One region of the Clostridium zhoujianii genome, then DNA from elsewhere that is predicted to be linked to it. Evidence: riboswitches for the same ligand, from Rfam matches in the RefSeq annotation. Region 1 holds a riboswitch; each other region holds the start of a gene.
The links. A riboswitch is a leader RNA that binds a small molecule or an ion and turns the genes downstream of it on or off. The one in region 1 is predicted to bind S-adenosylmethionine.
Positions count from the first base shown of each region.

Region 2: it holds a riboswitch for S-adenosylmethionine, as region 1 does, so the genes downstream of both, metK (methionine adenosyltransferase) here and ACSYT2_RS16550 (MetQ/NlpA family ABC transporter substrate-binding protein) in region 1, are expected to answer to the same signal.
Region 3: it holds a riboswitch for S-adenosylmethionine, as region 1 does, so the genes downstream of both, ACSYT2_RS15465 (O-acetylhomoserine aminocarboxypropyltransferase/cysteine synthase family protein) here and ACSYT2_RS16550 (MetQ/NlpA family ABC transporter substrate-binding protein) in region 1, are expected to answer to the same signal.
Region 4: it holds a riboswitch for S-adenosylmethionine, as region 1 does, so the genes downstream of both, ACSYT2_RS00380 (methionine ABC transporter ATP-binding protein) here and ACSYT2_RS16550 (MetQ/NlpA family ABC transporter substrate-binding protein) in region 1, are expected to answer to the same signal.

Region 1 is NZ_JBPUTF010000004.1:131,051-138,801, reverse strand. Features, by position in the region: gene ACSYT2_RS16560 (NAD(P)-dependent oxidoreductase) at 1-1,179, opposite strand, end outside; gene ACSYT2_RS16555 (FAD-binding oxidoreductase) at 1,326-2,696, opposite strand; gene ACSYT2_RS16550 (MetQ/NlpA family ABC transporter substrate-binding protein) at 2,732-3,571, opposite strand; SAM riboswitch class I at 3,679-3,795, opposite strand; SAM riboswitch class I at 4,014-4,132, opposite strand; gene ACSYT2_RS16545 (aconitate hydratase) at 4,149-6,071, opposite strand; gene nifV (homocitrate synthase) at 6,113-7,282, opposite strand; gene nrdD (anaerobic ribonucleoside-triphosphate reductase) at 7,676-7,751, opposite strand, start outside.
Region 2 is NZ_JBPUTF010000001.1:2,761,078-2,768,828, reverse strand. Features, by position in the region: gene spoIIID (sporulation transcriptional regulator SpoIIID) at 31-282, shown strand; gene mreB (rod shape-determining protein MreB) at 375-1,409, shown strand; gene yyaC (spore protease YyaC) at 1,458-1,997, opposite strand; gene ACSYT2_RS13130 (hypothetical protein) at 2,104-2,571, shown strand; tRNA gene ACSYT2_RS13125 (tRNA-Tyr) at 2,747-2,831, shown strand; tRNA gene ACSYT2_RS13120 (tRNA-Val) at 2,838-2,913, shown strand; tRNA gene ACSYT2_RS13115 (tRNA-Thr) at 2,933-3,007, shown strand; tRNA gene ACSYT2_RS13110 (tRNA-Tyr) at 3,017-3,101, shown strand; tRNA gene ACSYT2_RS13105 (tRNA-Val) at 3,110-3,185, shown strand; tRNA gene ACSYT2_RS13100 (tRNA-Thr) at 3,208-3,282, shown strand; tRNA gene ACSYT2_RS13095 (tRNA-Tyr) at 3,292-3,376, shown strand; SAM riboswitch class I at 3,551-3,654, shown strand; gene metK (methionine adenosyltransferase) at 3,731-4,906, shown strand; gene nagA (N-acetylglucosamine-6-phosphate deacetylase) at 4,949-6,085, opposite strand; gene recD2 (SF1B family DNA helicase RecD2) at 6,193-7,751, shown strand, end outside.
Region 3 is NZ_JBPUTF010000003.1:138,277-146,027, forward strand. Features, by position in the region: gene ACSYT2_RS15445 (ABC transporter permease) at 1-1,268, shown strand, start outside; gene ACSYT2_RS15450 (homoserine dehydrogenase) at 1,559-2,548, shown strand; gene ACSYT2_RS15455 (hypothetical protein) at 2,699-3,793, shown strand; gene ACSYT2_RS15460 (5-formyltetrahydrofolate cyclo-ligase) at 3,893-4,468, shown strand; SAM riboswitch class I at 4,498-4,608, shown strand; gene ACSYT2_RS15465 (O-acetylhomoserine aminocarboxypropyltransferase/cysteine synthase family protein) at 4,715-5,980, shown strand; gene thrS (threonine--tRNA ligase) at 6,048-7,751, opposite strand, start outside.
Region 4 is NZ_JBPUTF010000001.1:65,398-73,148, forward strand. Features, by position in the region: gene ACSYT2_RS00350 (histidine kinase dimerization/phospho-acceptor domain-containing protein) at 1-125, shown strand, start outside; gene ACSYT2_RS00355 (hypothetical protein) at 239-745, opposite strand; gene ACSYT2_RS00360 (SDR family NAD(P)-dependent oxidoreductase) at 848-1,591, shown strand; gene ACSYT2_RS00365 (MATE family efflux transporter) at 1,674-3,008, shown strand; gene ACSYT2_RS00370 (DUF503 domain-containing protein) at 3,038-3,313, shown strand; gene ACSYT2_RS00375 (GNAT family N-acetyltransferase) at 3,323-3,817, shown strand; SAM riboswitch class I at 3,908-4,035, shown strand; gene ACSYT2_RS00380 (methionine ABC transporter ATP-binding protein) at 4,148-5,110, shown strand; gene ACSYT2_RS00385 (methionine ABC transporter permease) at 5,112-5,750, shown strand; gene ACSYT2_RS00390 (MetQ/NlpA family ABC transporter substrate-binding protein) at 5,770-6,576, shown strand; gene ACSYT2_RS00395 (HD-GYP domain-containing protein) at 6,782-7,751, shown strand, end outside.

The sequences.
Region 1 (7,751 bases):
TCTAGCTCCAGTTACTACATCACCTGAACTAAATACACCCTTTTTAGTAGTGTGTCCTTCTTCGTCTGTAACAATAAGGCCCCATTTATTAGTTTCTAATTGAGTTGTATTAGATACTATATTAGCCTTAGGTGCCTGGCTTACAGCAATTATAGTTGAGTCACACTCAAAGAATTCTTCTTGCCCATCTAATATCTTAGTAGACACCTTTCCGTCTTCACCAACTATATTCTCTGTGCGTACAAGCTTTACGCCATCTTCTGTTATTTCTAAAGGTGCTACAAAATTCTTGAATTTTACATCATCTTCCTTAGCTTCTCTGATTTCATCCTTAGTGGCAGACATATCCTCTTCGCCTTTTCTATAAAGAATATATACTTCCTTAGCTCCATTTCTCTTAGCAACTCTTGCAGCATCCATAGCAACATTTCCTGCTCCTATTACAGCTACTCTTTCTCCTAATCTATACACATTGGGAGATTTTAAATAGTCTATAGCATAATGTACGTTTCCTAAAGTTTCACCCTTAATATTTAGCTTTCTAGGATTCCATACCCCTGTTCCAATAAATATAGATTTATATCCATCATTGAATAAATCATCTAGAGTTATTACCGGTCCAATTAAAGTGTTAGGTCTTATCATAACACCACTATCTAATAGATTTTCTTCAATCTTATCTATTAAAGAGTTTGATAATCTATATTCAGGTATCCCATACCTTAATACTCCACCAATTTTTTCATGAGCATCAAATAAAGTAACTTTATATCCCTTCTGAGATAAAATAAAGGCTATTGTTATACCAGCAGGACCACTACCAATTATAGCAATTCTGTTTTTTGTCTTATCTACTTTTTCAATTTTTAATTCATTAAAGTACTGCTCTGATATTTCCTGTTCTATTTCATGGAATCTTATTGGTTCTCCTTTTATACCCTTTATACAAAATCCTCTGCATTGGTCTTCATGGGGACATACTATTGAACATACTAAAGATAAGGGATTATTTTTAAATAACATTTCACCAGCTTCTTTAATTTTACCCTCCTTATAAAGTGTAATAACTTCTGGAATAGGTGTACTTATAGGACAATGCTGTTTGCATCTAGCATTCTTACATACTAAACATCTATTTGCTTCTTCTAACCTTAACATATTGTTCTCCTTCCTTCTTATGTTTTGTCTACTGTTGTTTATTACATAATATTAAATCACCTGTAAAAAAACAAGCTATTATTTAACTAAAGAACCCGCATGCTAATAATAGCATGCGGTTTTTCTATTTAATCTCTTTTAATACTTATAATATTACCTTTACCTACCTATCTAAATACCTTATTTGCATTTAGTATACTATTCTTATCAAAAGCCTCTTTAATCTTACTCATATACAGAATATTAGCTTCATTCGTTACCTTCCTAAAGAACTCTTTTTTATTAAGACCAACTCCATGTTCCCCTGATGGTAGTCCTCTCAACTCATAGCTCTTCATATATAATTCTTCTAATAGCTCATGAGACTTCTTCTTCCATTCACTTTCCTCAATTCCGTTCCTTACAACGCATAAATGAACATTCCCATCTCCTGCATGTCCAAAGCTAACTACCTCTATCCCATACTTCTCTTCTATTTCTTTTGTATACTCTACAAAAGTAGCTATGTTATTTATAGGAACTACTATATCTATAGGTTCTTCCTCTGAAACAGCCTCAACAGCTGTAACTAATGCCCCTCTTATGCTCCATGCTCTATTAATATCCTCTTCCTCTTCTAGTAATATAAAATCTAAGGCTCCATTTTCTATAACTACCTTTTCTACCTTTTTATAACTTGAGTTTATCTCTAACTCATCTCCATCAAAAGTTAGTAGTAAAAATGTATTACCTTTATCGCATGGAAATTTGATTTTTAAGTAATCCTCTGCTTTATTTATTGCTCTTCTTTCAATAAATTCTATAGCTGTTGGATTTGCATTTTCTTTTATTACCTTTATGACAGAATTAATACCATCTTTTAATGTCTTAAATGGAACTATTGCACTTACACTATTTTTAGGTTTAGGAATAATCTTTAATATTGCTTTAGTTATTATCCCTAATGTTCCTTCTGAACCTACAAATAAATCTTTTAAATCCAAACCAGAACTATTTTTTATTGTTTCTGATCCTAGATTTAATACTGTTCCATCTGCTAAAACTACCTCTAACATTCTTACATAATCTCTAGTTACTCCATATTTAACTGCTCTCATTCCACCAGCATTTGTGCTTATATTACCACCAATAGTAGCCTTCTTCTCTCCTGGATCTGGAGGGTAGAACAATCCTCTTTCCTCTACATATAATTGCACATCCCGTAGAAGTACTCCTGGCTCTACTGTTACAGTAAAGTTTTCTTCATCTATATTCAATATGTTATTCATTTTTGATAAATCTAATATTATCCCTCTTTCAGTTGGAACTGTTGCTCCTACTAAACCAGTGCCAGCTCCTCTTGGTGTTACATGAATTAAATTATCATTTGCATATTTCAATATATCAGAAACTTCTTTTGTGGATATTGGAAATACTAAAATATCAGCCTCACCAAAATCTCTTTTCAGACCATCAGTCAAATATTTCTTATTTATTTCTTTTCCTACTACAATACGATTTTTATCATTAATTATTTCTATAATATCTTTATTACTCATAGTCCTACCCCCAATATTACCTAATTTCTAAATTCCTATTTCCATGCCTTTACATACCATTCTGGCTTATCAAACTCTTTATATTTTCCGCCCTCTATAATATCCTTATATTCTTTTGATTCAACTGCATCTTTTAAATCTTTACCTAACTCAGTATCTAAGTCTGCTGTTCTTACAGCAATAATATTTTTATAGTTCTCTGATAACTTTTCAATTGCTAATGCTTCCTTATAATCAAATCCTGATGCATATGCAAAGTTTCCAGGTACAGTTGCAACATCTACACTATCAAGACTTCTTGGTAGCTGAGCCCCCTCTAACTCTACAAATTCTATATCCTTCTTATTAACAGAAATATCTTTTAAACTTGCCTTTGTTTCGTCTATTCCTTCTTTAATTTCTATTAATCCATTTTCTTTTAATAATCTTAATGCTCTTGCTAAGTTTGAAACATCATCCGGTACAGCAATCTTTGCCTTATTAGGTAAATCTTCTAATGATTTATATTTGTTTGAAAAGACTCCCATACTTAAAGTTGGCACTGTAATAACTGGACTTAACTCTAAGTTATTATCAGCTGTAAATTTATTTAAATATTCTGTATGCTGCATTAAATTTACATCAATTTCTTTCTCACTTAAAGAATTATCTGGTTGAATATAATCAGTAAACTCTCTTATTGTTATCTTATATCCCTTCGCTTCTAACCGCGGTGCTATTGCCTCAGTAATCATATCCCCATATGGTCCTGGGCAAACCCCGATAGTTATATTCTTTACATCTACTTTTTTATCATTTACCTTTCCACAACCTACAAGCCCAAATCCTACTACTCCTAAAATTAATACTGATACAATTTGTTTTACTTTTTTCATTTTTAATGCCCCCTATTTATTATTATCTAAAAGTGTTTTTTTATAATAAAAAATGCACTAGAGAATAAACCTCTAGCGCATATGATATACTTGCCCATGAATTCACCCTCTTATCTTCTAGCCTAAAGGCTACAGGAATTAGCACCATTCCTTTTTAGTAAATGAACTAAAAAATCGGTTGCTGGGTTTCATCGGGCCAGTCCCTCCACCACTCTTGATAAGTTATTATTTAATTTGTATTTATAGTATAATCTTACTTTTTTGTTATGTCAATACTTTTTAGTATTGATTATCATTTAATATTAATTCTTATTTTATACACCATATATAACTTTATTTTATAGTATTTTTCCTCTTATTTTTACCTACTTCTATAAAATAAAAATGCACTAGAGAATATTTCTCTAGTGCACAAAGTTATAATCGTACTCTATTAAATACTCTCTTATCTTCTAATCTGAAAAGATTACAGGAATTAGCACCATCACTTTATAATAAATGAATTACAAAGTTGGTTGCTGGGTTTCATTGGGCCAGTCCCTCCACCACTCTTGATAAAATTTATTTATTTTTAAACCTAATTATTATTCTTTACATAATTAAGTCTTCCGCCAGCTCTAATTACTTCAATTTCCTTTTCTGTTAAATCTACTGCTACTTCAACTTCTATGCCCTTAGTTAAGTTCTTAACCTTAACAGTACCATTTTCTAAAGCTGATTGAATATCTTCCATTAATAAATCATCTATTAAATCAATATTATTATAATCTGCTTCATTTTTAAATTCCATAGGAATTATTCCATTATTAATTAAGTTAGCTTTATGAATTCTAGCAAATGATTTAGCAACAACTGCTTTAACCCCTAAGTATAAAGGTGCTAACGCTGCATGTTCTCTTGAAGAACCTTGTCCGTAGTTATCTCCTGCTATTATAAATCCACCATTGTACTCCTTAGCTCTCTTAGGGAATTCTGTATCTACTGTGTTAAAGCAGAATTCTGCAAGATAAGGAATATTTGATCTAAATGGTAATAACTTAGCATTAGATGGCATTATATGATCAGTTGTTATATTATCCTCAACTTTAATTAATACCTTACCTTCAACTTTTTCACCTAATTCATCATTTACTGGAAATGGCTTTATATTTGGTCCTCTTACAACTTCAACTTCAGCATTTGTTGGTGCTGGTGCTAAAATCATAGAATCATCTATTAAGAATCTTTCTGGCATATCAATTGTTAAATCTACATCCATTTCTCTTGGATCTGTTAAGACTCCAGTTATAGCTGAAACTGCTGCTGTCTCTGGACTTACTAAGTATACTTGTGCAGATAATGTTCCACTTCTTCCAAAGAAGTTTCTATTAAATGTTCTAAGTGAAACTGCATCTGTTGAAGGTGCTTGACCCATACCAATACAAGGTCCACATGAATTTTCAAGTATTCTTGCTCCAGCGCTTATTATATCTGCTAATGCTCCATTTCTAGCAAGCATCTCCATAACTTGTCTTGAACCTGGTGCTATTACTAAACTTACATTAGGATTAACCTTATTACCCTTAAGAATCTTAGCAACTTTCATTAAATCTTCGTATGAAGAATTAGTACAACTACCTATAGCAACTTGGTCAACTTTAATCTTACCAAATTCCTCAACTGTTTTTATATTATCTGGGCTATGAGGCCCAGCTGCTGATGGTGCTAACTCATCTAAATTAATAACTACTTCTTCATCATAAACTGCATCTGCATCAGGCTTAAATTCGATCCAATCTTCTTCTCTTCCTTGTGCTTTAAAATACTCTAATGTTCTTTCATCACTTGGGAATATTGAAGTAGTCGCTCCAAGTTCTGCTCCCATATTAGTTATAGTAGCTCTCTGTGGAACTGAAAGAGATTTAACACCTTCTCCAGCATATTCAAAGACCTTTCCTACTCCACCCTTTACTGTTAGCTTTCTTAAAACTTCAAGAATAATATCTTTAGATGCTACCATCTTATTTAGCTTACCAATTAAATTAACCTTAACTACTTTAGGAGTGTTTATATTATAAGCACCACCACCCATAGCTAACGCTACATCTAGACCACCAGCACCCATTGCTAACATACCTACTCCACCTGCTGTTGGAGTATGGCTATCAGATCCAGTTAATGTTTCTCCTGGTGTAGCGAATCTTTCTAAAAATACTTGATGACATATCCCATTACCTGGCTTTGAGAAGTGTACTCCATACTTAGATGCTACTGTTTGAATAAATTTATGGTCATCAGCATTTTCAAAACCTTGTTGTAGCATATTATGATCAACGAAAGCCACTGATCTTTTTGTTTTAACTCTATCAATGCCCATAGCTTCAAGTTGAAGATAAGCCATTGTTCCTGTTGAATCTTGAGTTAATGTTTGGTCAATTTTAATAGCAATTGGTTCTCCAACCTTTAATTCGCCTTCAACAATATGACTTTTTAAAATTTTATAAACTAAATTATCGCCCATTTTCTTTCCCCCTGTATTTTTATTGCTTTTATTGCTTTTATTTAGAGATTAGTACTGTTTTCATTTTCTAATCTTTTATACTCTTTATATAATGCAACTACCTCTTTATCAAATAAAGTTCTCTTTAATCTTACTGAAGTAGAACGTACCAATTCTAGTATTCCATTTGCTTCTTCATTAGTAAGCTCTATATTATATTCCTCGAATTTATTTACTATTGCTGCCCTACCTGAATGCTTCCCTATAACAATTTGTCTTTCTAACCCAACAACACTTGGATCAAAAGCTTCATAGTTCTTAGGATTCTTAATAGCTCCATCAGCATGTATTCCTGATTCATGAGCGAACATATTAGTTCCAACTATAGCTTTCCAAATAGGAAGCTCTCTACCTGATGCTCTTGATACATATTTAGATATTTCCCTAAACATTGTAGTATCCATGTCCACATCTAGTCCATATACAAACTTAAGAGCCATTGCAACCTCTTCTAATGCTGCATTTCCTGCTCTTTCACCTAATCCATTTACTGTTACCCCAACATGATTAGCTCCACCTCTGATTCCAGCAATTGCATTAGCTGTAGCCATTCCAAAATCATCATGAGTATGCATTTCTATATCAAGATCTGTATTATCATGTAAGTATTTAATATCCTCTTCAATTTTGAATGGACCCATAACACCAACTGTATCACAATATCTAAATCTATCTGCACCAGCTTCCTTAGCTACCTTCATAAATTGAACTAAGAAGTCTCTATCTGCTCTTGAAGCATCTTCTCCATTTACTGATACATATACTCCATTCTTCTTTGCAAATTCAACTGCTTTAACCATATTTTCAAGAACCCATTCTCTTGATGTTCTTAATTTATTCTTTATGTGTATATCAGACACTGATATTGAAATAGCTACTGCATCTACACCGCAATCAATAGATTCTTGTATATCTGATATAACAGCTCTATTCCATGCCATTATGCTACTCTTTAAATTTCTCTTAACTATATCCTTTATAGCTTGCTTTTCATCCCCACCCATAGTTGGTATCCCAACCTCAAGTTGATCTACTCCTAGTTCACTTAGCATTGTTGCTATAGCAATCTTTTCTTCATTTGCAAAAACAACTCCAGCTGTTTGTTCTCCATCCCTAAGTGTTGTATCTACAATATATATTTTCTTTCCATCTTTAAGATTTTTAATTGCCATGAATAATCCCCCTTTGCTTTCTTAATATTTATTTCTTATTGCTCGATATACCCATACAACATACTTACTCACAGTTCCCCAACTAAGTAACTAATGGATATATTTTAACATTTTTTATTATTTTACCACCTAATTTTATCACATTAAATATTAAATAACAATAGATAAGACTTCCAAATATAGTTTTTTTGCAAGAATTCAAGTTAACTCATTCAATATAGTTCGTTATTTTTTGATTTTTAACTATATTCTACTTATAATTGCAAGATTTTTAATAAATATTGCATAATAATCTTTCTATATATTTACTTTTATTGATTTATATGTGATTTTAATATAAAAAAGGTGTATCAAAATAAATGGTTATTTTGATACACCTTATATTATATAATCCTAGTGTTTGTAAGTGTTAATATGGGACTCTGTATGAGTTACTCTATCTTCTCTTTCATGTAACTTACCAGAACCA
Region 2 (7,751 bases), on a different contig from region 1:
ATAAATATAGTGAATTAAGGAGGTAGCATTTTGAAGGACTACATTGAAGAAAGGGTACTAGAAGTAGCACAATATATTATTGATTCAAAAGCTACGATTAGGAAAACTGCAAAGGTTTTTGGAGTGAGTAAAAGTACCATTCATAAGGATATGACAGAAAGATTACCTAAAATAAATCCCACAATTGCAGAAAAAACTCATAGCATTTTAGAACTTAATAAGGCGGAAAGACATATTAGAGGTGGAAAAGCCACAAAATTAAAGTATAAAGCTATTGAATGATAATAATATTGCATATATAATAAACAATAGGTAGAAAATTGAAAAAAATTGTATAAATAATGCAATGAATTAAAGATGTGGGAGTGAGTGGAATGTGGTTTTGGAGAACTGGGGCAGAATTAGGAATAGATTTAGGAACAGCAACTGTTTTAGTTTATGAAAAAGGAAAAGGAGTTATATTAAAGGAGCCGTCGGTTGTTGCAATTAACAAAAACAACAATAAAGTTTTAGCGGTTGGTGAAGAAGCTAGGAAAATGATTGGAAGAACTCCTGGAAATATAGTTGCAGTTCGTCCTTTAAGGGATGGTGTTATTTCAGATTATGATGTAACAGAAAAAATGTTAAAGGAATTTATAAAAAAGGCAGTAGGGAAAAAAAATATGGTTGCTCCAAAAGTTATGGTATGCATTCCATCTCAAGCTAGTGAAGTTGAAAAAAGAGCTGTTATTGATGCAGCGAAAAATTCAGGAGCTAAGAGAGTGCATTTAATAGAGGAACCCCTTGCGGCAGCTATAGGTGCCGGATTAGATATAACAAAACCAGATGGTGTTATGGTTGTTGATATCGGAGGTGGTACATGCGATATTGCTGTTATATCATTAGGTGGTGTTGTGGTTAGGTCTTCTATTAAGGTTGCGGGAGATAAATTTGATGAGGCTATTATTAAATATGTAAGATCAAAGCATAAAATAATGATTGGTGAAAAGACAGCAGAGGATTTAAAGATAAGTGTTGGCTCAGCTTTTAAGGGAGCAAGAAGTTTAGACACAACTATGAAGGGAAGGAATTTAGTTACGGGTTTACCTGATGAAATTCCAATATCAACAGAGGATATTAGGGAAGCTATACTTGAACCTGTACTATCAATAGTTGAGAGTGTTAAGGCTGTACTAGAAAAAACGCCACCAGAGCTAGCGGCGGATATTATTGAAAAAGGTATCTTCATGACTGGTGGAGGTGCTCTTTTATATGGATTAGACAAGCTTATAGAATTTGAAACTGGAGTGAATGTAACTGTTGCAGAAGATTCTGTGGAATGTGTTGCAGAGGGAACAGGAAAGGTTCTAGCTTTCTTTGATAAGATTGATTCTAGCTTGAATTCACAAGATGTTATTTTAGTTGAATAGTATTTAATAAGAATAAAAGATTGAGGGGAAACTCTCAATCTTTTATTCTTATAATATTAAATTTTTTCCATTACTTAGATGATGTGCGTAAATAATACCTGTAGAAATTATTTTAGCCATCTCTAAAACTAGGGATAATCTTATAGAACGTGATGAAAAGAAGTCTGCATTATCACTAGAGTCTATTATGCCAATAATAGATGCGTTTCCCACATCGGGAAGAGATTTCCCAACACCTTTACCAGGGTGTATAGCATAATCTCTAGTGTGTATTTCACCAATAGATTTAATTTCTCCTAGACAAGCATCTACGCCTATAATACAAGCGTTAGGGTGTGTTTTCTTAATTTCATCTAAACGTTTATCTATGTTAAGGGCATGAATTGGTGCAGCAATAGTACCATATATAGGAAGAGGAAAAAAATTATCTTCTAATATTGTACCAACTAAGGGACCAAGACAGTCTCCTATACACTTATCTGTTCCTATACAGACAATAATTGTATCTTTATTTATAAAATCTTTTAGGCTTTCAGCAATTTCAAAGTAAGCAAGTGCTGATTTATAATGTATTTTTCTTTTAGTCAAATCTTACACCCCCTCACTAAATATATGAGGTTTAAGAGAGAAATATTATTTAAGTATAAAAAAAGAATTTTTGGCAATAAATCAAAAGGAAGGGAGTTTGATTTATTTGAAAAAATTATTAATTGTAGGAATTATGTTGATAGCGTTAATAGGAACGATATATACATTATTTATTTGGGAGCCAAAAGGAAGTCGGAATGAAGTTATTCAAAATACTATAAATGAGGTTCAGAGTAGGAGAAATAGTGATAATTCTGATATTGATGATTTATCAAGGAATAATGAAGTAGATGATGTTCCTACAATAAACAAATCTATATTTAAAATAGAAAAGAGCCTAATTGAAAAAAATATAAATAAAGATGATATGGTAATAGTAAATAATATTATTAAAAAGATGTCTACAGTTGATATAGGCAAGATAGAGGAAGTAATTCAGTATGAAGATGAAGAAGAAGGTGTAAGAGAAGCTTTTAAGGTGTTAAAAAAGAGGCTAACAACAGAGGATTATCAGGTTTTAGAGAATATATTAGGTCAATTTATTGATTTTTCTATTATTGGACAGGAGGCATAGAAAAAAGTGAATAGTACATTAAATAGAAGTAATTCTAACTAAATGAAAGAATATATAAAATAATCTCTTTAAATGGTGTATTTTGGAGGTTGAAATATAAAGCCGTTGAATATATACTAACTATTGTTGGTTCGAGTGTTTCGAAATGCTTGAACAAAAGTGAAAGAGTTAATATGGAGGAATTCCCGAGTGGCCAAAGGGGGCAGACTGTAAATCTGTTGCAAGTTGCTTCGAAGGTTCGAATCCTTCTTCCTCCACCATTTAATGGGCGCATAGCTCAGCTGGGAGAGCATCTGCCTTACAAGCAGAGGGTCACAGGTTCGAGCCCTGTTGTGCCCACCATTAAACTTTCACATAATATGCTGGCATGGCTCAACGGTAGAGCAGCTGACTTGTAATCAGCAGGTTGTAGGTTCGATTCCTATTGCCAGCTCCAATAAAATATGGAAGAATTCCCGAGTGGCCAAAGGGGGCAGACTGTAAATCTGTTGCAAGTTGCTTCGAAGGTTCGAATCCTTCTTCTTCCACCAGTTTAAATGGGCGCATAGCTCAGCTGGGAGAGCATCTGCCTTACAAGCAGAGGGTCACAGGTTCGAGCCCTGTTGTGCCCACCATTTAAACCTTTAATTAGCACATGCTGGCATGGCTCAACGGTAGAGCAGCTGACTTGTAATCAGCAGGTTGTAGGTTCGATTCCTATTGCCAGCTCCAATAAAATATGGAGGAATTCCCGAGTGGCCAAAGGGGGCAGACTGTAAATCTGTTGCAAGTTGCTTCGAAGGTTCGAATCCTTCTTCCTCCACCATTTAAAAGCAAGAATTATCTTGCTTTTTTTATTTCCACTAATAGTTGTAGATAATCAAAAAAATGTTGATAGTTTTTTGAAGACTGTGGATAAACTTAATAAATCTTAGTAAATTATACTATTGAGTTTGAAGAACTAATATGTTAGAATAATACCATAAAATTAATATGAAAACTCTTATCAAGAGAGGTGGAGGGAAAGGGCCCTATGAAACCCGGCAACCTGTGAGAATCGCAAGGTGCCAATTCCTGTGGATATAAATATCTACGAGATGAGAGAGATTGCTTAGTAAGTCTCTTCTTGTTGAAGAGTTTTTTTATTGTAAAAAAACCCGTTTGAAAGGAGAAAAGGAAAATGAAAAGATTATTTACATCAGAATCAGTTACAGAAGGGCATCCAGATAAAATATGTGACCAAATTTCAGATGCAGTTTTAGATGCTATTTTAGCACAGGATCCTAGTGCAAGAGTTGCTTGCGAAACATGTACTACAACAGGAATGGTTATGGTTATGGGTGAAATAACTACAAATTGTTATGTTGATATTCCTAAGGTAGTTAGAGAAACTGTTAGAGAAATAGGTTATGATAGAGCTAAATATGGTTTTGACTGTGACACATGCTCAGTTATGACAACAATAGATGAACAATCAGCTGATATAGCTATGGGAGTTGATGAGGCTCTTGAATCAAGAAAAGGTGATAAAGACGATGTTGAAGCAGTAGGTGCTGGAGATCAAGGTATGATGTTTGGTTTCGCTACCAATGAAACAGAAGAATTTATGCCACTACCAATAGCTATGGCTCATAGACTTTCTAGAAGATTAACAGAGGTTAGGAAGAATGGTACTTTAGATTACCTAAGGCCAGATGGTAAGACTCAAGTAACTGTAGAATATGAGGATAACAAGCCAAAGAGGATTGATGCTATAGTAATTTCAACTCAACATGGAGAAGAAGTAACTTTAGAACAAATAGAAAAGGATCTTATGGAATTTGTTATAAGAGCTGTAGTTCCAGCAGAATTACTTGACGAAAATACTAAATATTATATAAACCCAACAGGTAGATTTGTAGTAGGTGGTCCGCAAGGAGATTCAGGTTTAACAGGAAGAAAGATAATTGTTGATACTTACGGTGGAATGGGTAGACACGGTGGTGGAGCATTCTCAGGAAAAGATCCAACAAAAGTTGATAGATCAGCAGCTTATGCTGCTAGGTGGGTGGCTAAAAACCTAGTAGCAGCCGGAGTTGCAGATAAGTTAGAAATTCAATTAGCTTATGCAATTGGTGTTGCTAAGCCAGTATCAATTCAAATAGATACTTTTGGCACAGGTAAAGTGGATGAAGAAGTTTTAGTTGATATAGTAGAGAAGGTATTTGATTTAAGACCAGGTGCTATTATAAGAGATTTAGAGTTAAGGAGACCAATATATAAGCAAACTGCAGCTTATGGTCACTTTGGAAGAACAGATGTAACTCTTCCTTGGGAGCAATTAAATAAGGTGGAAGCTATTAAGGAATTATTATAATAAAAAAATCACTGATGTAAATCAGTGATTTTTTTATGGGAATTATTTATTAAAAACAAGCTTTCCGCCAACAAATACTTTACTAATTTCAATATTATCATTAAATAATACTAAATCAGCATCATAGCCTTCTTTAATTAATCCCTTACGATCTTCAACGTTACAATGCTTAGCACCGTTGTAAGAAGCCATTCTTACAATCTCATTTAAATTATAACTAGTGTTATTCTTAATATTATTAATAGCTCTATCAAGAGTTAGTACTGAACCAGCTAGAGTACCATCAAGTAATCTTGCAGCTCCGTTCTTAACAATTACATCTTGACCACCTAAAGAGTACTTACCATCAGGCATACCACATGCCTCCATAGCGTCACTTACTAATAAAACCTTATCAGTTCCTTTTTGCTTATATGCAGTTCTAAGAGCTGGATAAGCTATGTGAATACCATCTGATATAGTTTCAGTAGTTATATCTGTATCAAAGGTTGCACCAACGACTCCTGGAGCTCTATGAGTAAATGGAGTCATTGCATTATAAAGATGAGTAGTGTGACAGGCACCACATTTAATACCTTCAATAGCTTCTTCATAAGTAGCCTTAGTGTGTCCAATTGAAACAGAAACACCATTTTCTGAAAGATATTTGATTAGATCTTTAGCACCTTCAACTTCAGGAGCTAATGTAATAGATGTAACAGCATCTTCACAATCACCAACTATTTCTTTGTAGTTTTCAATTGATGGAGCTAAAACGAAGTTTGGATTTTGAGCACCAATTGCATTTGGGCTAATAAAAGGGCCTTCTAAGTGAGCACCTAAAACGTTAGCACCTTCAGTACCATCAGCTTTTAATTTTTTTATTACAGCCATAGATTTTCTTATATCTTCACCTGCAACTGTCATTGTTGTAGGGGTAAATGATGTTGTACCATGTTGAACTATAGTTTTTGCTATTGTATTAAGTGAGTCAATACTTCCATCCATAGTATCGCACCCACCAGCACCATGGATATGTACATCAATAAATCCTGGTGAAAGATATAGACCTTCAGCATCTATTATTTCAGTATCATTTACATTAGAAGGATTTATTTCTTTAATCTTTCCATCCTCTACTAATACTGAGCCTTTTTCTACTTTGTCTAAGTAAATAATATTACAATTTTTAATAAGCATTATAAACACCTCCAATGATTATTAGGAAATACTTTAACATCCTATGATATAATTATAATATATATAGTCAAGAATAAAAATAACTTTATAAGATATGGAGAGATAATATGGAGGTCTTAGAGGGCTTTGTAGAAGTGATTCTTTTTAGAAGTGAAGATACAGGGTATGTAGTATCAAAGATAAATGTAGATAATAAACCTGTAACAGCTGTTGGTACAGTGCCTTTTTTAAGAGAAGGACAGCATATTAAATTAACTGGCGAATGGAAAGTTCATAAGCAATTTGGACAACAATTCAGTATAGTTACATGTGAAGAAATAATGCCAACTACATTAGATGGAGTTGAGAAATACTTATCTTCTGGAATAATTAGAGGAATAGGTCCTGTTACAGCAAAAAAAATAATTGATCATTTTGGAGAAGAAACTATAGAGGTATTAGATAATAATATAGATAGATTGAAAGAAATAGAGGGAATTGGGGAAAAGAAATTTAATATTATATATGAGTCATATTTAGAGCAACATGATTTAAAAGATGTAATGATATATTTCCAAGGATTCGGAATAACTCATGGTCAGTGTTTGAAGATATATAAAAGATTTGGGCCTAATGCAAAGGAAATAGCACAAAAGGATCCCTATATATTATGTAGAGAGATAAAAGGCATAGGATTTAGTACAGCTGACAAAATTGCAGGACTTATAGGAATAAGTAAAGAATCGGACTCAAGAATAAAAAGTGGAATAGATTTTATTATAAATAGATTTTGTGCAGCAGGTAATACATATATGCCAAAGGATATGGTTATTAAGGAGACAAAGGAACTACTTATGGTAAAAGAAGAGTTGATTGAAGGAAATATATATAACTCATCTTTAGAAAAAAAGCTAATAGTTCAAAAAATAGGAGATATAGAGGGAGTATTTATTCCAATTTATTATTATAGCGAGCTTGGAATTACAGAAAAGATAGCGAAGCTTTCTATACAAAACTATCAAACTATAAATTCCGACATAGATTTTGAAATTGGTGTCTTTGAGAAGAAGCAGGAGATAAGGTTTGCTAAGTCACAAAAAGAGGCTATAATAGGTGCATTTACAGATGGTATAGAAATAATAACAGGTGGGCCTGGTACAGGTAAGACGACAATAATAAAATGTATTATAGATATATATGAAAACCAAGGTATGAAGGTTTTATTGGCAGCACCTACAGGTAGAGCAGCTAAGAGGATGACTGAATCTACAGGTAGAGAATCAAAAACAATACATAGATTACTTGATATAGGAGCTGGAGAAGAAGATGTACTGTTAGGTGGAGAGATAGATGAACCACTAGATGGAGATGTAGTCATTATAGATGAGGCATCAATGATAGATATCTTCCTAATGTATAATTTACTAAAGGCGATTAAAGTAGGAACGCGACTTATAATAGTTGGAGATGTAGATCAATTACCATCAGTTGGGTCAGGAAATGTATTAAAGGATTTTATAAATAGTGGTTTGATTAAAGTTGTAAGGCTTCAAGAGATATTTAGGCAAGGGGCAGAGAGTTTAATAATTACTAATGCTCATAGAATTAATAGCGGAGAAATGCCATATTTAAATCAAAAGAATAAGGACTTCTATTTTATTAAAGAGGAGAATATAGATAGTATATT
Region 3 (7,751 bases), on a different contig from region 1:
TATTCTTCTTATCTTTATCAGGATTTTTAATAAGCATACTTAGAAAAAATAATAGGTTCTATTTAAATAAATTAAACATGTTTGTGTTAAGACAAATCAATAGCAAGGTTAATACTACATATATTTCTATGGCTATAATATCTTTAATGTTATTTTTAACAATAACACTTTTAGCTACAGGTGTAAGTTTTAAGAATTCTCTTGAATCTGATTTAGAGAATTCAACTAAATTTGATGTAACCTTTTATTCTTTCACAGATAGTGGGGATGAAGGAATAAATCCTGAAAAAACCTTAACTAATATTGGTTTTGATTATAAAAATAAATTTAAAGATTATCTTAGTTTTAACTTATATAAAGGTGAAGATGGAATAAAACAATATTTATATAATTATGTAGATAATAAGATAAAGAAGAATTTAGACTCTTATGATCCGAAAATAGACTTTATATCAATATCAGATTTTAATAAACTAAGAGAAATGACAGGAGAAGAGAAGATTAATACGAAAAATAATGAAGTCATTTTAATTTCTAACTTCAACGGATATTATAAAGCTGTTGATAAATTTATAAAAGATAACAAAACAATGATGATTAGAGGTAAGAATTATAATATTAACAATAAAGATGTTATTCAGGATAACTTAGAAACTAGTGGTTTAAAGAATAAATTCTTAGTTGTTGTATTACCAGATGAAGATATTAAAGGACTAAGTGTGGGAACCTATTATCTAAATGCTAACTATAAAGATAATGATATTAATTTGGAGAATGAAATATATGATATATTTATAGGATTTACTAATGGAAAATATTCATATGATGATTATGGATTTATGCTTGGACAAACAAAAGCACAGGCTTATGACACAAGTGTAGGTATGTCTACAACAGTACTTTATATAGGAATATATTTAGGGATAATATTCCTGATATCAAGTGCGGCAATATTAGCATTGCAACAATTATCTGAAGCCAGTGATAATATTGAAAGATATGGTGTATTAAAGAAGATTGGTGTTTCATCCAAGATGATGAATGGAGCAATATTCTCTCAAATATTTATATATTTCATGATGCCACTAGGTTTATCAATAATACATTCTATTGTTGGTATAACTGTAGCTAGTAAAACAATATCTATGTTTGGAAATAATAATATATTAATTTCAGCTATGATTACAGCAGGGGTAATTGCAGCGGTTTATGGTGGATACTTTATTGCTACTTACTTTGGATACAAAAATATTATCAAAAATAGATAATATGTAGCAAGTGTACATAAAACTATTGATGGGTTTTATACTAGAACAAGGACACTCATATATCTTTTCAGGTCTACTAGCGCTTCGAGAGGTAGCCTTCAAAGAAATATGAGAGTCCTTGTTCTTATTTTATGAAAGATAGAAATACTTGCCGAAATCAAACTAGCTCAGGCGGAATCAATTCATTCAAGATATTTTTAGTTACATTACATTTATAGTTTAGCACGTCCTTTTAAGATATTATAAAAAGAGTATATTACTGGTATAATTAAGAAAAATGAGGTGATTTGATGAATATAGGATTAATAGGTTATGGTGGAGTAGGTAAGGAATTTATAAAGCTATTAAAAGAAAAGAATATAAATTGTAGGGTTAAATTTATAATTAAAAGTGATGGGGGCTTAAGAGATGATAATGGAATAGAGCTAGATGAAGTTATCATAAAAGAAAATAGTATAAAGAGTCATAAGATGTGGATTAAGGGATTGAATTTTATGGATGTAATTGATGAAGAATTAGACTTTTTAGTGGATTTGACTCCTACAAATAAAAGGACTGGAGAGCCGGCATTAACATATATAAAAGAAGGATTAAAAAGAGGTATCAATGTTGTTACAGGGAATAAGGGTCCTATCTTAATAGATTATCATGGACTAAAAAAACTTGCTGATGATAATGGGGTAGACCTTGGTATTGGCTGCACTACAGGAGGGGCGCTTCCAAGTATAAATGGAGGATTAATAGATTGTGCAGGAGCTGAAATTATCTCTATAGAAGGAATTTTAAATGGAACTACAAATTACATACTAAAAGAAATGGAGAAAAATAAAATATCCTATAAGGAGGCATTAAAAAAAGCACAAGATATAGGTATTGCGGAGACAGATCCAACCTTAGACGTTGAAGGATATGATACAGCTATAAAGATGATAATTTTAGCAAATGTATTAATGGGAAGTAATATTACTTTAGATGATGTAGAGCTAGAGGGAATTACTAAGGTATCATTAAATGATATCGGTAATGCAAGTAAAGAAGGAAAAAAAGTCAAATTATTAGGGCAGGTATATAGAGATAATGGAGAAGTTAAGATAAAGGTTGGTCCATCAAATATAGATGCAGAGCATTCATTATATTCTGTAGATAATAAGAATAAAGGAGTAACTTTTGAAAGCGATACACTAGGAAGAATAACTATAATTGGAGGAGCTTCTGGTACTAAAAATGCTGCAGCATCAATATTGAGAGACATAATAAATATAAATAAAAAAATTAAATAAAGATGAGTTTAAAATTAAAAGGACAATATATTTCTAAGTAATGTAAATTGAAATAAAAATTAACAAATACTCATTGTAAATATTACCATAATGGTATAAAATATAAAATATAGGTTATATGTGTAAAAGTAATCGCTTTGAGGTGGTAAAATGGTAGAAATGTTAAATAAGCTTGAGTTCATGCTTATGGGCTTGAGACAAATGAATGTAAACGCTGTATGTGCGTGGTTTCCTAAGATTGCTAAGGAAGATATAATTAAAGCTATAGAAGAATCTCCTAAGTTTAAGGTAGAAGGAAATGTAGTATCTTTAAAGAGTGAAACTGAATTATATGAAGAAGAACTTCAAAAAGATATATTAAAAGATCTAATGGGTGAAATGAATGAATCTTCAGATGATGACGATGATTTATCAGGATATGATGATGATTTAGAATTAGTAGAAGCTGTGGAGGAAAGTCCAATTAATTTAGATGATGAAGTTATATTGGTGGATATTCAAGAAGATCCTATAGTTGAGGAAATAGATAATGAGATAGTAGAAAGTCAATGGGTTGAGGCCAAAGAGGCAGCTGAAGAAGTAGCACCTATAGAAACAATCGAGACAAGCCATGTAGAAGAAGTAGTATCTAAGAGTAATGATGAATATTTTGACTATTATTACAATAATAATAGTAGCCAAACTAAGCAAGAGGTAAGTCAAAAATTAGAGGAAAAGGTTGTTGAGAAAGTGGTAGAGAAAGTTATTGAAATAACAGATGTTTCGAAGGTAAAAGGCTCAGATATACCATATGAAGATTTAATAAGGTTAATAGATGAATACAATGAAGAAGTAGAGAGTAAATTAAATTATGCCCTAGAAAACAAATTTGAAGTTAGAGTTAAAGCTATAAAGAGTTTCTATGAAAATAAGTATGTAGTAAAGGTTAAAGAAGAGAACATATTAGATACACAAGCTTGCATATTTGCATTAGTTCATAAGAAAAAGGGAATGGAGGTTGCATACTTAGTTGTTTGTGAATTATTAAATGAGGTAATTCTTAACTATATGCTTGACCACTATGATGATGAGGTTGTTTATTTCTGTCCAGTAGAAGGATCAGAAGTGAACTTTGAGGTTGGATTAAATGAATTCTATCTAAAGGATACATCAGTAATATTTGATAAGTTCTTAGAACATTATGTAGTGATAGAAGAATGTGATGTTAAGGTTAAGAATCTTGAGGTTATAATAGGTAGTAATTAAAGAGTGTATTAGATCTATAGCTTGCTATAGATCTTTTTTATTTTATACTATAATAAATAAAGAATATATAGATGGAGAATTTTTAGAGTGAGGTGCAAGATGGATAAGCAAAGTATTAGGAAGGCTATAATTAGTAAAAGGGATTCCATTGATACTAAAAGTAAGATGGCAATGGATAGTAGGATAAAAGATAAATTGAAAGAATCTATTTTCTATAAGAACAGTAGGAATATTTTTATCTATATAGGTTTTGGTAGTGAAATTGATACGGCTAAATATATAGAAGAATTCTTATTAGAAGGTAAAGAGATATTTGTTCCAAGAACAGATATGAAGAATAAAGTTATGGAAGCTGTTAAGATTAATTCATTGATGGAATTAACTGAGAGTAGCTATGGGATTTTAGAGCCAGATATAGAGGTAGAGGCAATAAATAAGAATGATATAGATTTAGTTATTTTACCTGGGGTAGCCTTTGATAAGTCTGGTGGAAGGATTGGATATGGAGGTGGATATTATGATAAGTATCTTGAAGGAATGAATTCAGATATAGTGAAGTTAGCTATAACATATGATTTTCAGGTCTTAGATGAGGTTCCTTTTGAAGAACATGATATAAAAGCTGATTATATTATAACTGAATGTAGAGATATTAATTTGTTGCATTATAACTAATTTGGTGTATAATTGAATTAATAAGTAATCTTTTATTAAGAATGGTGGAGGGACTGGCCCTATGAAACCTGGCAACAACTAGTATTCATTTGCTAGAACTGTGCTAAATCCTGCAGGATTTATTTCCTGGCAAATGAGAGATTAGGTATGACGTATATTGTTTCGGCGTTATAGCTATTTATCTCTTTATTAAAAGTAGATAAATAGCTTTATTTTTTTACATTAAATAATTAGGAGGGCTATATTATGAAAATTGAAACTAAATGCTTACATGAAGGATATCATCCAGGTAATGGGGAGCCGAGGGTACTACCAATATACCAAAGTACAACATACACATATGACTCAGCAGAGCACATAGGAAAGTTATTTGATTTAACAGCAGATGGTCATATGTATTCACGTATATCTAATCCAACAGTTGGGGCTGTTGAAGAAAAAATTTCTTCATTAGAAGGTGGAGTAGGTGCCCTTTGCACTACATCTGGACAAGCAGCCTTATTAATAGCTATATTAAATATTCTTGGTGCAGGAGACCATATAGTTAGTGCAGCAACAGTTTATGGTGGAACAATAAATTTATTTGCAGTAACTCTTAAGAAGCTTGGAATAGAATGCACATTTGTTGATCCAGAAGGATCAGAGGAAGAAATACAAAAGGCATTCAAGAAAAACACAAAAGCAGTATTTGGAGAAAGTATCGCAAATCCAGCAATATCTATACTTGATATAGAGAAGTTTGCAAAGATAGCACATAAGAATGATGTTCCTTTTATAATAGATAATACATTTGCGACACCAATTCTTTGTAGACCTATAGAGTTTGGTGCAGATATAATAATACATTCTACAACAAAATATATGGATGGACATGCAGTACAACTTGGTGGAGTGATTGTTGATAGTGGTAAATTTAATTGGGCTAATGGTAAATTCCCAGAGTTCACTGAGCCTGATGAATCCTATCATGGAGTAGTGTATACTGAGCAATTTGGAAGTGCTGCATATATTGCGAAGGCAAGGGTACAGCTTATGAGAGATTTAGGATGTTATCCATCAGCTCAAGATGCTTTCTTATTAAATTTAGGTTTAGAAACATTACCAGTAAGAATAGAAAAACATTGTAGAAATGCAGAAAAAGTAGCTGAATTCTTAAATGAATCAGATAAGATAGAATTTGTTAATTACCCAACACTTAAAAATAGTAATTATCACGATTTAGCTAATAAATATTTACCATTAGGTTGTAGTGGAGTAGTATCATTCTCCATTAAGGGTGGCCGTGAAGATGCAATAAGATTTATGGATGGACTAAAGTTAGCTTCAAATGCTGTCCATGTTGCAGATATTAGAACTTGCGTACTTCATCCAGCAAGCTCAACACATAGACAACTTACTGATAAGCAATTAGTTTCAGCTGGAATAACAGCTGGACTTGTAAGAATATCAGTGGGATTAGAGAACATTGAAGATATTATTGAAGATATTAAACAAGCATTAGATCAAGTTTAAAATAGTGGTTAAAATAAAGGGATAATATTCTGCATTGCAAAATATTATCCCTTTTATAGTTTTAATATTATCTTTCTTTATTTGCTATTTCAGTTAATAGTCTAGTTTCGAATTCTGCAAGTGATATGCTTCCTTCATCACCACTCTTTCTACTTCTTACTGAAACAGAATTTGTTTCTGCTTCCTTTTCACCTACTACTATGATATAAGGAGTTCTTTCTAATCTAGCTTCTCTTATCTTATATCCAATCTTTTCAGCTCTGTAGTCAGCTTCAACTCTTACACCCTTGTTTCTTAAAGACTTAACAACTAAATCAGCATAGTCATTGTACTTATCTGAAATTGGAAGAATCTTAGTTTGAACTGGTGCCATCCAAGTAGGGAATGCTCCAGCATACTTTTCAATTAAAGTAGCTATAGTTCTTTCATAACATCCAATTGATGATCTATGAATGATATAAGGAGTTTTCTTATTACCGTCTTTATCGATATAAGTCATGTTAAATCTATCTGCCAATGCAAAGTCAATTTGAACAGTGATTATTGTATCTTCCTTACCATGAACGTTTTTACATTGAATATCAAGCTTTGGACCATAGAAGGCAGCTTCACCAGCAGCTTCAACATATGGAATACCAATGTGATCTAAGATATTCTTCATTATTACTTGAGTTTCTTCCCAAGCTTTAGCATTGTTTATATACTTAACTTTATCAGTAGGATCCCACTTAGAGAATCTGTAAGATATATCTTCTGAGATTCCTAGAGTATCCATTACATAGTTAATTAAATCTACAACGCCCTTGAATTCTTCTTCAATTTGTTCAGGAGTAACTATAATATGACCTTCTGAAAGAGTGAATTGTCTAACTCTTGTAAGACCATGCATTTCTCCTGATGATTCATTTCTAAACAAAGTAGAAGTTTCAGCATATCTTATTGGAAGATCTCTGTAACTATGTTGTTCAGCATTATATATAGTGAATTGGAATGGACAAGTCATTGGTCTTAATGCAAGAACCTCATCATCCTTTTCTTCATCACCTAAAATAAACATACCATCTTTGTAGTGAGACCAGTGTCCTGAAACTTTATATAAGTCACTTTTAGCCATATATGGAGTCTTAGTTAATACATAGCCCCTTTTTTCTTCTTCATCTTCTATCCATCTTTGAAGAGTTTGGAATAACTTTGCACCCTTCGGCATGAATAGTGGAAGACCTTGACCTATATTTTCATTAGTTGTGAATATGCCTAATTCTCTACCTAACTTGTTATGGTCTCTCTTTTTAGCTTCCTCAAGAGCTTCTAAGTGAGCTTCTAAATCTGCTTTCTTTAAGAAAGCTGTACCGTAGATTCTTGAAAGCATCTTATTCTTTTCATCGCCTCTCCAGTATGCACCAGCAGTTCTAAGAAGTTTAATAGCTTTAACATTTTTAATTGACATTAGGTGGGGACCAGCACATAAATCAGTGAAATCACCCATCTTGTAGAATGATATAATTTCATCTTCTGGAAGATCATTAATTAATTCTACCTTATAAGGTTCATCTGCCATTAATTTTATAGCCTCATCTCTTGGAAGCTCAAATCTTTCTATAGCAGGGTTTTCCTTTATTATCTTTCTCATTTCATCTTCTAATTTTTCTAAATCTTCAGCTGTAAAAGCCACGTCTCTATCAAAATCATAGTAGAATCCAGTTTCTATTGATGGCCCTATAGCAAGCTTTGCTTCAGGGAATACTCTCTTAACAGCATATGCTAATACGTG
Region 4 (7,751 bases), on a different contig from region 1:
ATGGACTTGGTCTTGCAATAGCTAAAAGTTTAGTAGAGCTTCAAGGTGGAGAGTTTGAAATTGTTATTGATGGAGATTTATTTAAGGCAATAGTTATGTTAAAGAAGAAAGTAGATATGAATTAAAGAGATATTAAGGAGAGATAATTTTCAAATAAAAAATTATCTCTCCTTATTGCATATTCTTATATTCTTGAGAATATAAGAATATGCAGGTATAATGCGGGTTTAAATGTAATCTAGGCTGTATAATAAAAAAGATTGGAATAGAACTTCATATCTTCATCATTTTCAAAGAAACAAGGAAATTTCATATTGTAGTTTCCCCATATGGTTATAGGTTTTTTAGTGAAATAAAAAGTAACAAAGAAAATCTCTCTAGTGTTTAGGCGAGTAAGTAATGGAATTAAGTCTTTGGAAAGTAGTTTATAATAAACCCCAGTATGAGTATTATTTTCTATTATGGATTTAAGGAGTTCTTTATCCTTATCACCTGCTAGGTTTATAATATTGTTTTTATCTTCTTGAGAAAGCTTGCTTATATAAAAATCTATAAAGCATTCTCCATCATTTTCATCATAAATATTCTTTATTAGGTCGATAATTTTATCTTCATTAAAATTTAGAGCCTTGAAATCTAAAGTGATATTAGGAAAAGAATTAAAGCCATCAACAATATTTTTAAATGCAACAGAAACGTTGTCATTAAATTCAAAATCTGTCAAATAATTTAAAGAATTTAACATATTTATACACCTCATTATGATATTATAGATATATAGTAATAAAAACTATCAATATTGTCTATTACTAAATATAAAGAGAATTGATGAGAAGGAGAGAAACTTATGAGACTTAAAGACAAGATCATAATAGTGACTGGAGCATCAAGGGGGATAGGCAATGCTGTTGCAGATGCCTTACTATCTGAAGGGGGTAAGGTTATTGTATGTGCATCTAATCAAAAGAATGCAGATAAGGCAGCAGCAGGTTTAAAGGAAAAACATAAGAATAGTGAGATATTGGCAATAGGTGTTGACAATCATAGTACTAAAGAAATAGAAGGAGCAGTTGTAAAAGTAAGAGAAGCCTTTGGAAGGGTAGATGTACTTATTAATAATGCAGGTATTTCTAGTGGGACAAATTTCTTGGAAATGACAGAAGAAGAATTTGGTAATATTATGGAAGTAAACCTAATGGGAGTTTTTAGATGGTGTAAAGCTGTAGTGCCGTTAATGAAAGACAATGGAGGCAGTATAATAAATACTTCATCTATGGTTGGTACTTATGGAACAAAGAGTGGTTGTAGTTATGCTACATCAAAGTTCGCAGTAAATGGATTAAGTAAGTCCCTTGCAAAAGAACTTGGTAAATATAAAATAAGAGTTAATTGTGTAGCCCCTGGAGTTACTGCTACTGATATGGTTGAGGCTTTACCTGATTCAGTTGTAGATAGTCTATCTGCAATGACACCTTTATCAAGGGTAGGAAAACCAGAGGAGTTAGCAGGTGCATATGTATACCTAGCTTCTGATGAATCATCCTTTGTAACAGGTAGTATAATAGCTGTTGATGGGGGCCTTGTTATGTAATATAATATTAAATATGTTATATTGGGTGTTTTAATACGCCCAATATTTTTTTGTGGATAGAAAAAGTAAAGGAAGTGAACAAATGAAAAAATTGGATTTAGGAAAAGAAAAAATATCAAAGTTATTTTTAAAATATGCTATACCAAGTGTTATAAGTAGTATTATTTTCTCGATTTATATTGTAATTGACGGAATATTTGTAGGTCAGGTAGTAGGATCTCAAGGCCTTGCAGCAATAAATATAGCTATGCCCATTTTTAGTACAGCATTAGCTTTAGGAATAATGGTATCTGTTGGTGGTAACACTGTAACAAGTATTGAGCTTGGTGCTGGGAAACAGGAGGAGGCAAGAAAGAGCTTTAGTCTTGGATTTTATTCTTTAATGACCGTTAGTAGTATTATGGGAATTATAATTTTTATCTTCAGAATGCCAATATCCATAGCATTAGGAGCATCAGGAGAGTTGATAAAACCTGTAATTGAATACTTAGTTATATTATGTGTATGTGTTCCTGCATTTACAGGTGGAAGTTATCTTGCAGCAGGAATTAGGACAATGGGAAGACCAAGTTTTTCAATGTTTTGTACAGTTTTGGGATCAGTATTAAATATAATTTTAGATTATGTATTTGTGGTAATGTGGGGATTAGGTGTTGCAGGAGCAGCATTAGCTTCAGGAATAGCCTTCTTTATATCCTTTTTATTAGCTTTATATGGAATAGAAGCTAAGGATTCAATATTGAGGCTTACTAAATGTAAAGTAGATTTTATGAAGATCGGTAGATTCTTTTATAATGGTTCCTCAGAAGCTTTAACAGAAATAGCTTTTGCATTTACAACCTTTATATTTAATATAGTACTTATGAATAGAATTGGTGAGATGGGTGTTTCAGCATTTTCAATTATTCAATATATAGCGGCATTGGTTGTAGCAGTATTTTTAGGTATTGCAAATGGAATAACACCTATTATAAGCTATAACTATGGAGCTAAAAATGGAGATAGAATAAAAAATCTTATTAAACTAGCTTTTAAGGTTATGATTTTTCTTGGTATTATTTGTACAGCAGGATTATTCTTTGGAGGAGAGTCTCTTATATCACTATTTGTAAGTAATGATCCAGATTTACTAGAAACTACAGCTTGGGCATGTAAGATATACTCTTTAGCCTTTTTAGTAAGTGGATTAAATATTTTAGCATCCTCTTATTTTACTGCTTTAGAAGATGCGAAAACTTCTGCAATAGTATCCTTGTTAAGAGGAATAGTCTTTATATCATTAGGTATAATATTATTACCTAGATTTATAGGGGATACAGGTGTATGGGCTACAATGATATTTAGTGAAGTTTTAACATTAGTTGTTGCATTAACTCTGATGAAGAAATCATATATAGGATTAGGAGAGTTATTATAAGGAGTGATTTAATAGTGAAGGTATTGGTAATGGAAATTAGCATACGTGTTAGCTTTGTACATTCATTAAAGGAAAAGAGAATGATTGTAAGAAGTATCACTCAAAGACTTAAGAATAAATTTAATTTATCAGTTGGAGAAACCTCTGAGCAGGATAATCATAAGATTATAGGAATAGGAATAACAGGAGTTTGTGGAAGTGATGCTATAGCAGATTCCACAAAGGAAAAGATAATTGATTTTATTGAAAATAATTGTGATGGAGAGATTATAGATATTTTTGATGAGGTTTTGGATTACAATTAGGAGGGAATAATGGGGCTAAGGCAAGGTAGATTAGAAGATTTAGATTATATAGTTGCAATAAAAAATAAAGCTATAGAATTTTATAAAGATAGTGGGATTAATTGGACAGAAGACTATCCAAATAAAGAAGTATTTAAAAAAGATATAGAAAAATCTGAGCTATTTATCCTAGGTAAGGAAGATATTATAGGAATAGTAGTATTAAATGATGAAGAAGATATTAACTATAAAAAGGTTAAATGGGAAAAGCGAGAAAGAAACTTAGTAATACATAGACTTTTTATTAATCCTGAATATGCTAGAAAAGGTATGGGGAAAAAATTATTAGAGGAAGTTGAATTCTATGCTAGATCAAATAATATTATGTCAATTAAGTTAGATACTAATACAGGAAATAAGGGGGCTCAAAGCCTTTACAGAAGTATGGGATATAAGTTTATTGACGAAATTTGTCTTGAAGGTAAAGAGGGAAAGTTTTATGCTATACAAAAAATATTAGAATAATTTTGAAAAAGTATTGACAAATCCAATAGAAGGTAATATATTATTAAACAAGAAGCAATTGCTTAATAAAAAACAAAATAAAAGATTAATATCTTATCCAGAGTGGTGGAGGGACTGGCCCTATGAAACCCAGCAACCGATATGATGGTTCATTTACCAATTCATAATAACGGTGCTAATTCCTGCAGTGATTTTTTAGAATTGCTGGTAGATAAGAGAATAGATTAGATTAGTGATTTCATGCACTAGAGATTTATTCTCTAGTGCATTTATTTTTATTCAAAATTAGAAAAGACATTATTAAAACTAACAGAAGGAGGGGGACGTAAAATGATAGAAATCAAAGGTTTAAGTAAAAGTTTTGGGGGAACAGAAGTTTTAAAGGACATAGCAATAAGCATAAATGAAGGGGAAATTTACGGTATAATCGGACACAGTGGGGCTGGAAAGTCTACATTGTTAAGATGCATAAATGGATTAGAATCTTATGACGAGGGGCAATTAAAAGTCATGGGAAAGGAAGTCTCAGAGCTAGGGGCTAAAGAGCTTAGAGAATTCAGAAAAGATTTAGGTATGATATTCCAAAACTTTAATTTACTTAAAAGAAAGACAGTATATCAAAATGTTGCTCTTCCACTGGAAGTTTGGGGATATTCTAGAATAGAAATAGATAAAAAGGTGAAAGAACTTTTAAAGTTAGTTGGGTTAGAAGATAAAGTAAATAGCAAGCCGTCATCTCTAAGCGGGGGGCAAAAGCAAAGAGTGGCAATTGCTAGGGCTTTAGCATTAGAGCCAAAGGTACTTTTGTGTGATGAAGCTACATCAGCTTTAGATCCTAAGATAACAAAAGATATCTTAGCTTTAATATCTAAAATTAATAAAGAGTTAGGAATAACAGTAGTTATGGTAACTCACCAAATGGAAGTTATAAAAGATGTATGTGAAAAAGTTGCTTTAATTGATGGGGGCATAATTAAAGCAGAAGGAAGGGCTGAAGAGCTATTCCTAAAACCAGGAGCACCACTTAAGAAGTTCTTAGGGGAAGAGGAAGATACTACACTACCTGTTGATGGAATTAATATAAGAATATTCTTCCCTGCAGATTGTTCAGAGAATGCACTGATTACAAGAATGGCTAGAGAGGCAAATGTTGACTTCTCAATAGTTTGGGGGAAACTTGAGAAGTTCAGAGATAATGTTCTTGGAAGCTTAGTTATTAATGTAGAAGAAAAGGACAAGGATATAGTATTTAGTTATCTAGAAAGTAAAAATATAGAATGGGAGGTAATCTAGTATGTGGGAATTATTAGCACCAGCTATAAAAGAAACAATGATTATGGTTATACCATCAACAATATTTGCTGTAATAATAGGATTTATTTTAGCAATAATTCTTACAGTAACAGATGAAAATGGATTAAAACCAAATAAAGGAATTTATAAAGTCTTAGATTTTATAGTAAATACACTTAGAAGCTTTCCATTTCTAATCCTAATGGTTGCAATAATACCATTTACAAGATTAATAGTAGGTACATCAATAGGAGAAATAGCTACAATAGTACCACTTACAATAGCAGCTGCACCATTTGTAGCTAGGGTTATAGAATCTGCTTTAAAAGAAGTAGATCCAGGAGTTATAGAAGCAGCTAAATCATTTGGGGCATCAGATAGTCAAATAATATTTAAAGTAATGCTGAAAGAAGCAGTACCATCAATATTAGCAGGAATTATACTTACAATTATTAGTTTGATTGGATATTCAGCTATGGCAGGTACAATGGGGGGCGGGGGTCTAGGATCTCTAGCAATAAGATATGGATATCAAAGATTCCAAACAGATGTTATGGTTGCAACAGTTATAGTATTAATTATTATTGTTCAAGGACTACAAAGTTTAGGAAATTATTTTTATAAAAAACTATCAAAGTAAATAAAAGGGGGAATTTAAAATGAAAAAAACAAAATTATTAACAATAGCATTAGCAGGAGTATTAGCTTTAGGTTTAGTAGGGTGTGGTGGATCTAAAGATGACAAAACAATAAAAATTGGGGTATCAGCAGTGCCTCATGAAGAAATAGTAAAAGCAATTCAACCATTAGTTGAAGCAGAAGGATATACTTTAGATATTAAAGTATATGATGAGTATTTAATACAAGATACAGCAGTTAATGATGGAGAGTTAGATGCAAACTACTTCCAACATATTGCATTTTTAAATCAAGCTAATGAATCAAAAGGATATGATCTTGTAAATGCAGCAGAGATTCATATAGAACCAATGGCTTTATACTCTAAGTCTATAAAGAGTTTAGAAGATTTAAAAGATGGAGCTACAATAGCTATTCCAAATGATCCATCTAATGAAGCTAGAGCTTTACAATTACTTCAAAGTGCAGGATTAATTAAAGTTAAGGATGGAGATACAATAACTCCTATAGATATAACTGAAAACAAGAAGAATTTAAAGTTTAAAGAATTAGATGCAGCGCAACTTCCTAGAACATTAGAAGAGGTTGATGGAGCAGTTATAAATGGTAACTATGCATTACAAGCTGATTTAGATGCAACAAAAGATGGGATTTATGTTGAAGATAAGAATGATGAGAAGTTAAAGCAAGCAAGAAATATCTTAGCTGTTAAGAAAGAAAACTTAGATTCTGAAAAGACTAAGGTTCTTAAGAAGGCACTAACTTCAGACGAAGCTAAGAAGTTTATTGAAGAAAAATATCATGGTACTGTAATAGCGGTATTCTAATAAAACAATATAATAATTAATGAAACTTATATGGATTATTTCCTAGGAAATAATCCATATAAGTTTTTTTATTACTATATAAACCTATAAAAAGACAATATATTTGTTGTTTGATTAAAAGTTTTTATATAAATATTGGGAAAATCATATTGTTATGGTAAAATTAAGATTATATAGTGAAAGTTAGCAGAAGAGGAGAGGTAATATGAGATTAATACCTATAGAATGCGTTCGTGAAGAATCCTGTTTAGGAAAGACTATAAATGATAATAGTGGTAGAGTGTTATTAAAAGAGGGTACAAGATTAACTGAATCTATTATTAAGAAAATTCAACTTTTAGGTATAGAATCTATTTATATTGATGATGAGTATAGTAATGAAGAAATTAGTGAAGTTATAAGGCCAGAACTTAGAGAAAAGTCTATATCGGCAGTTAAGGAAACTTTTAAAAGTATTGATAGAATAGCAAAAGAGCAGGAAAAAGGGCCAAGATCTGCAATAGATAAACGAAACAAGGAGTATTTTGGTTCAATATACGGTGTTGCAGAGGAAATTTTAAATAATGTATTTGCAAATAATAATATGTTATTTGGATTAGTTGATATGAAGGGTATGGACAACTTTACTTATGGTCATTCAGTAAATGTTGCTGTAATTTCATTAATTATGGGAATAAGTTTAAAGATGCATAAAGATGACTTAACAGAGTTATGTTTAGGGGCATTATCTCATGATATTGGAAAGATATTTATACCAAAGGAGATAACAAGCAAGACAAGTAATCTTACTGAAGATGAAAGTAATCTATTTAAGGAACACACTGAAAAAGGTTATGAGTATTTAAAAGAAAATTTTAAATTTAAAACTAGGAGTATGCTAGTAGCATTACAACATCATGAGCAGGTTGATGGTAGGGGTTACCCCTATGGAATTACTGGAGAGAGTATTCATATATATTCAAAGATAGTATCAATTGCAAACTGCTTTGATTTACTTACTTCGAAAATAGGAAATAGAAAAGCTCTATCAGTTGCTGATGCATTAGAATACATAATGGCACAAGCTGGTAGAATCTTTGATTTCGAACTTGTAGAGTTATTTTCTAGAATAATTGTTATATATCCAGTTGGGACAGTTGTAGAACTAAGCAATGGTGATACAGCAATGGTACAAG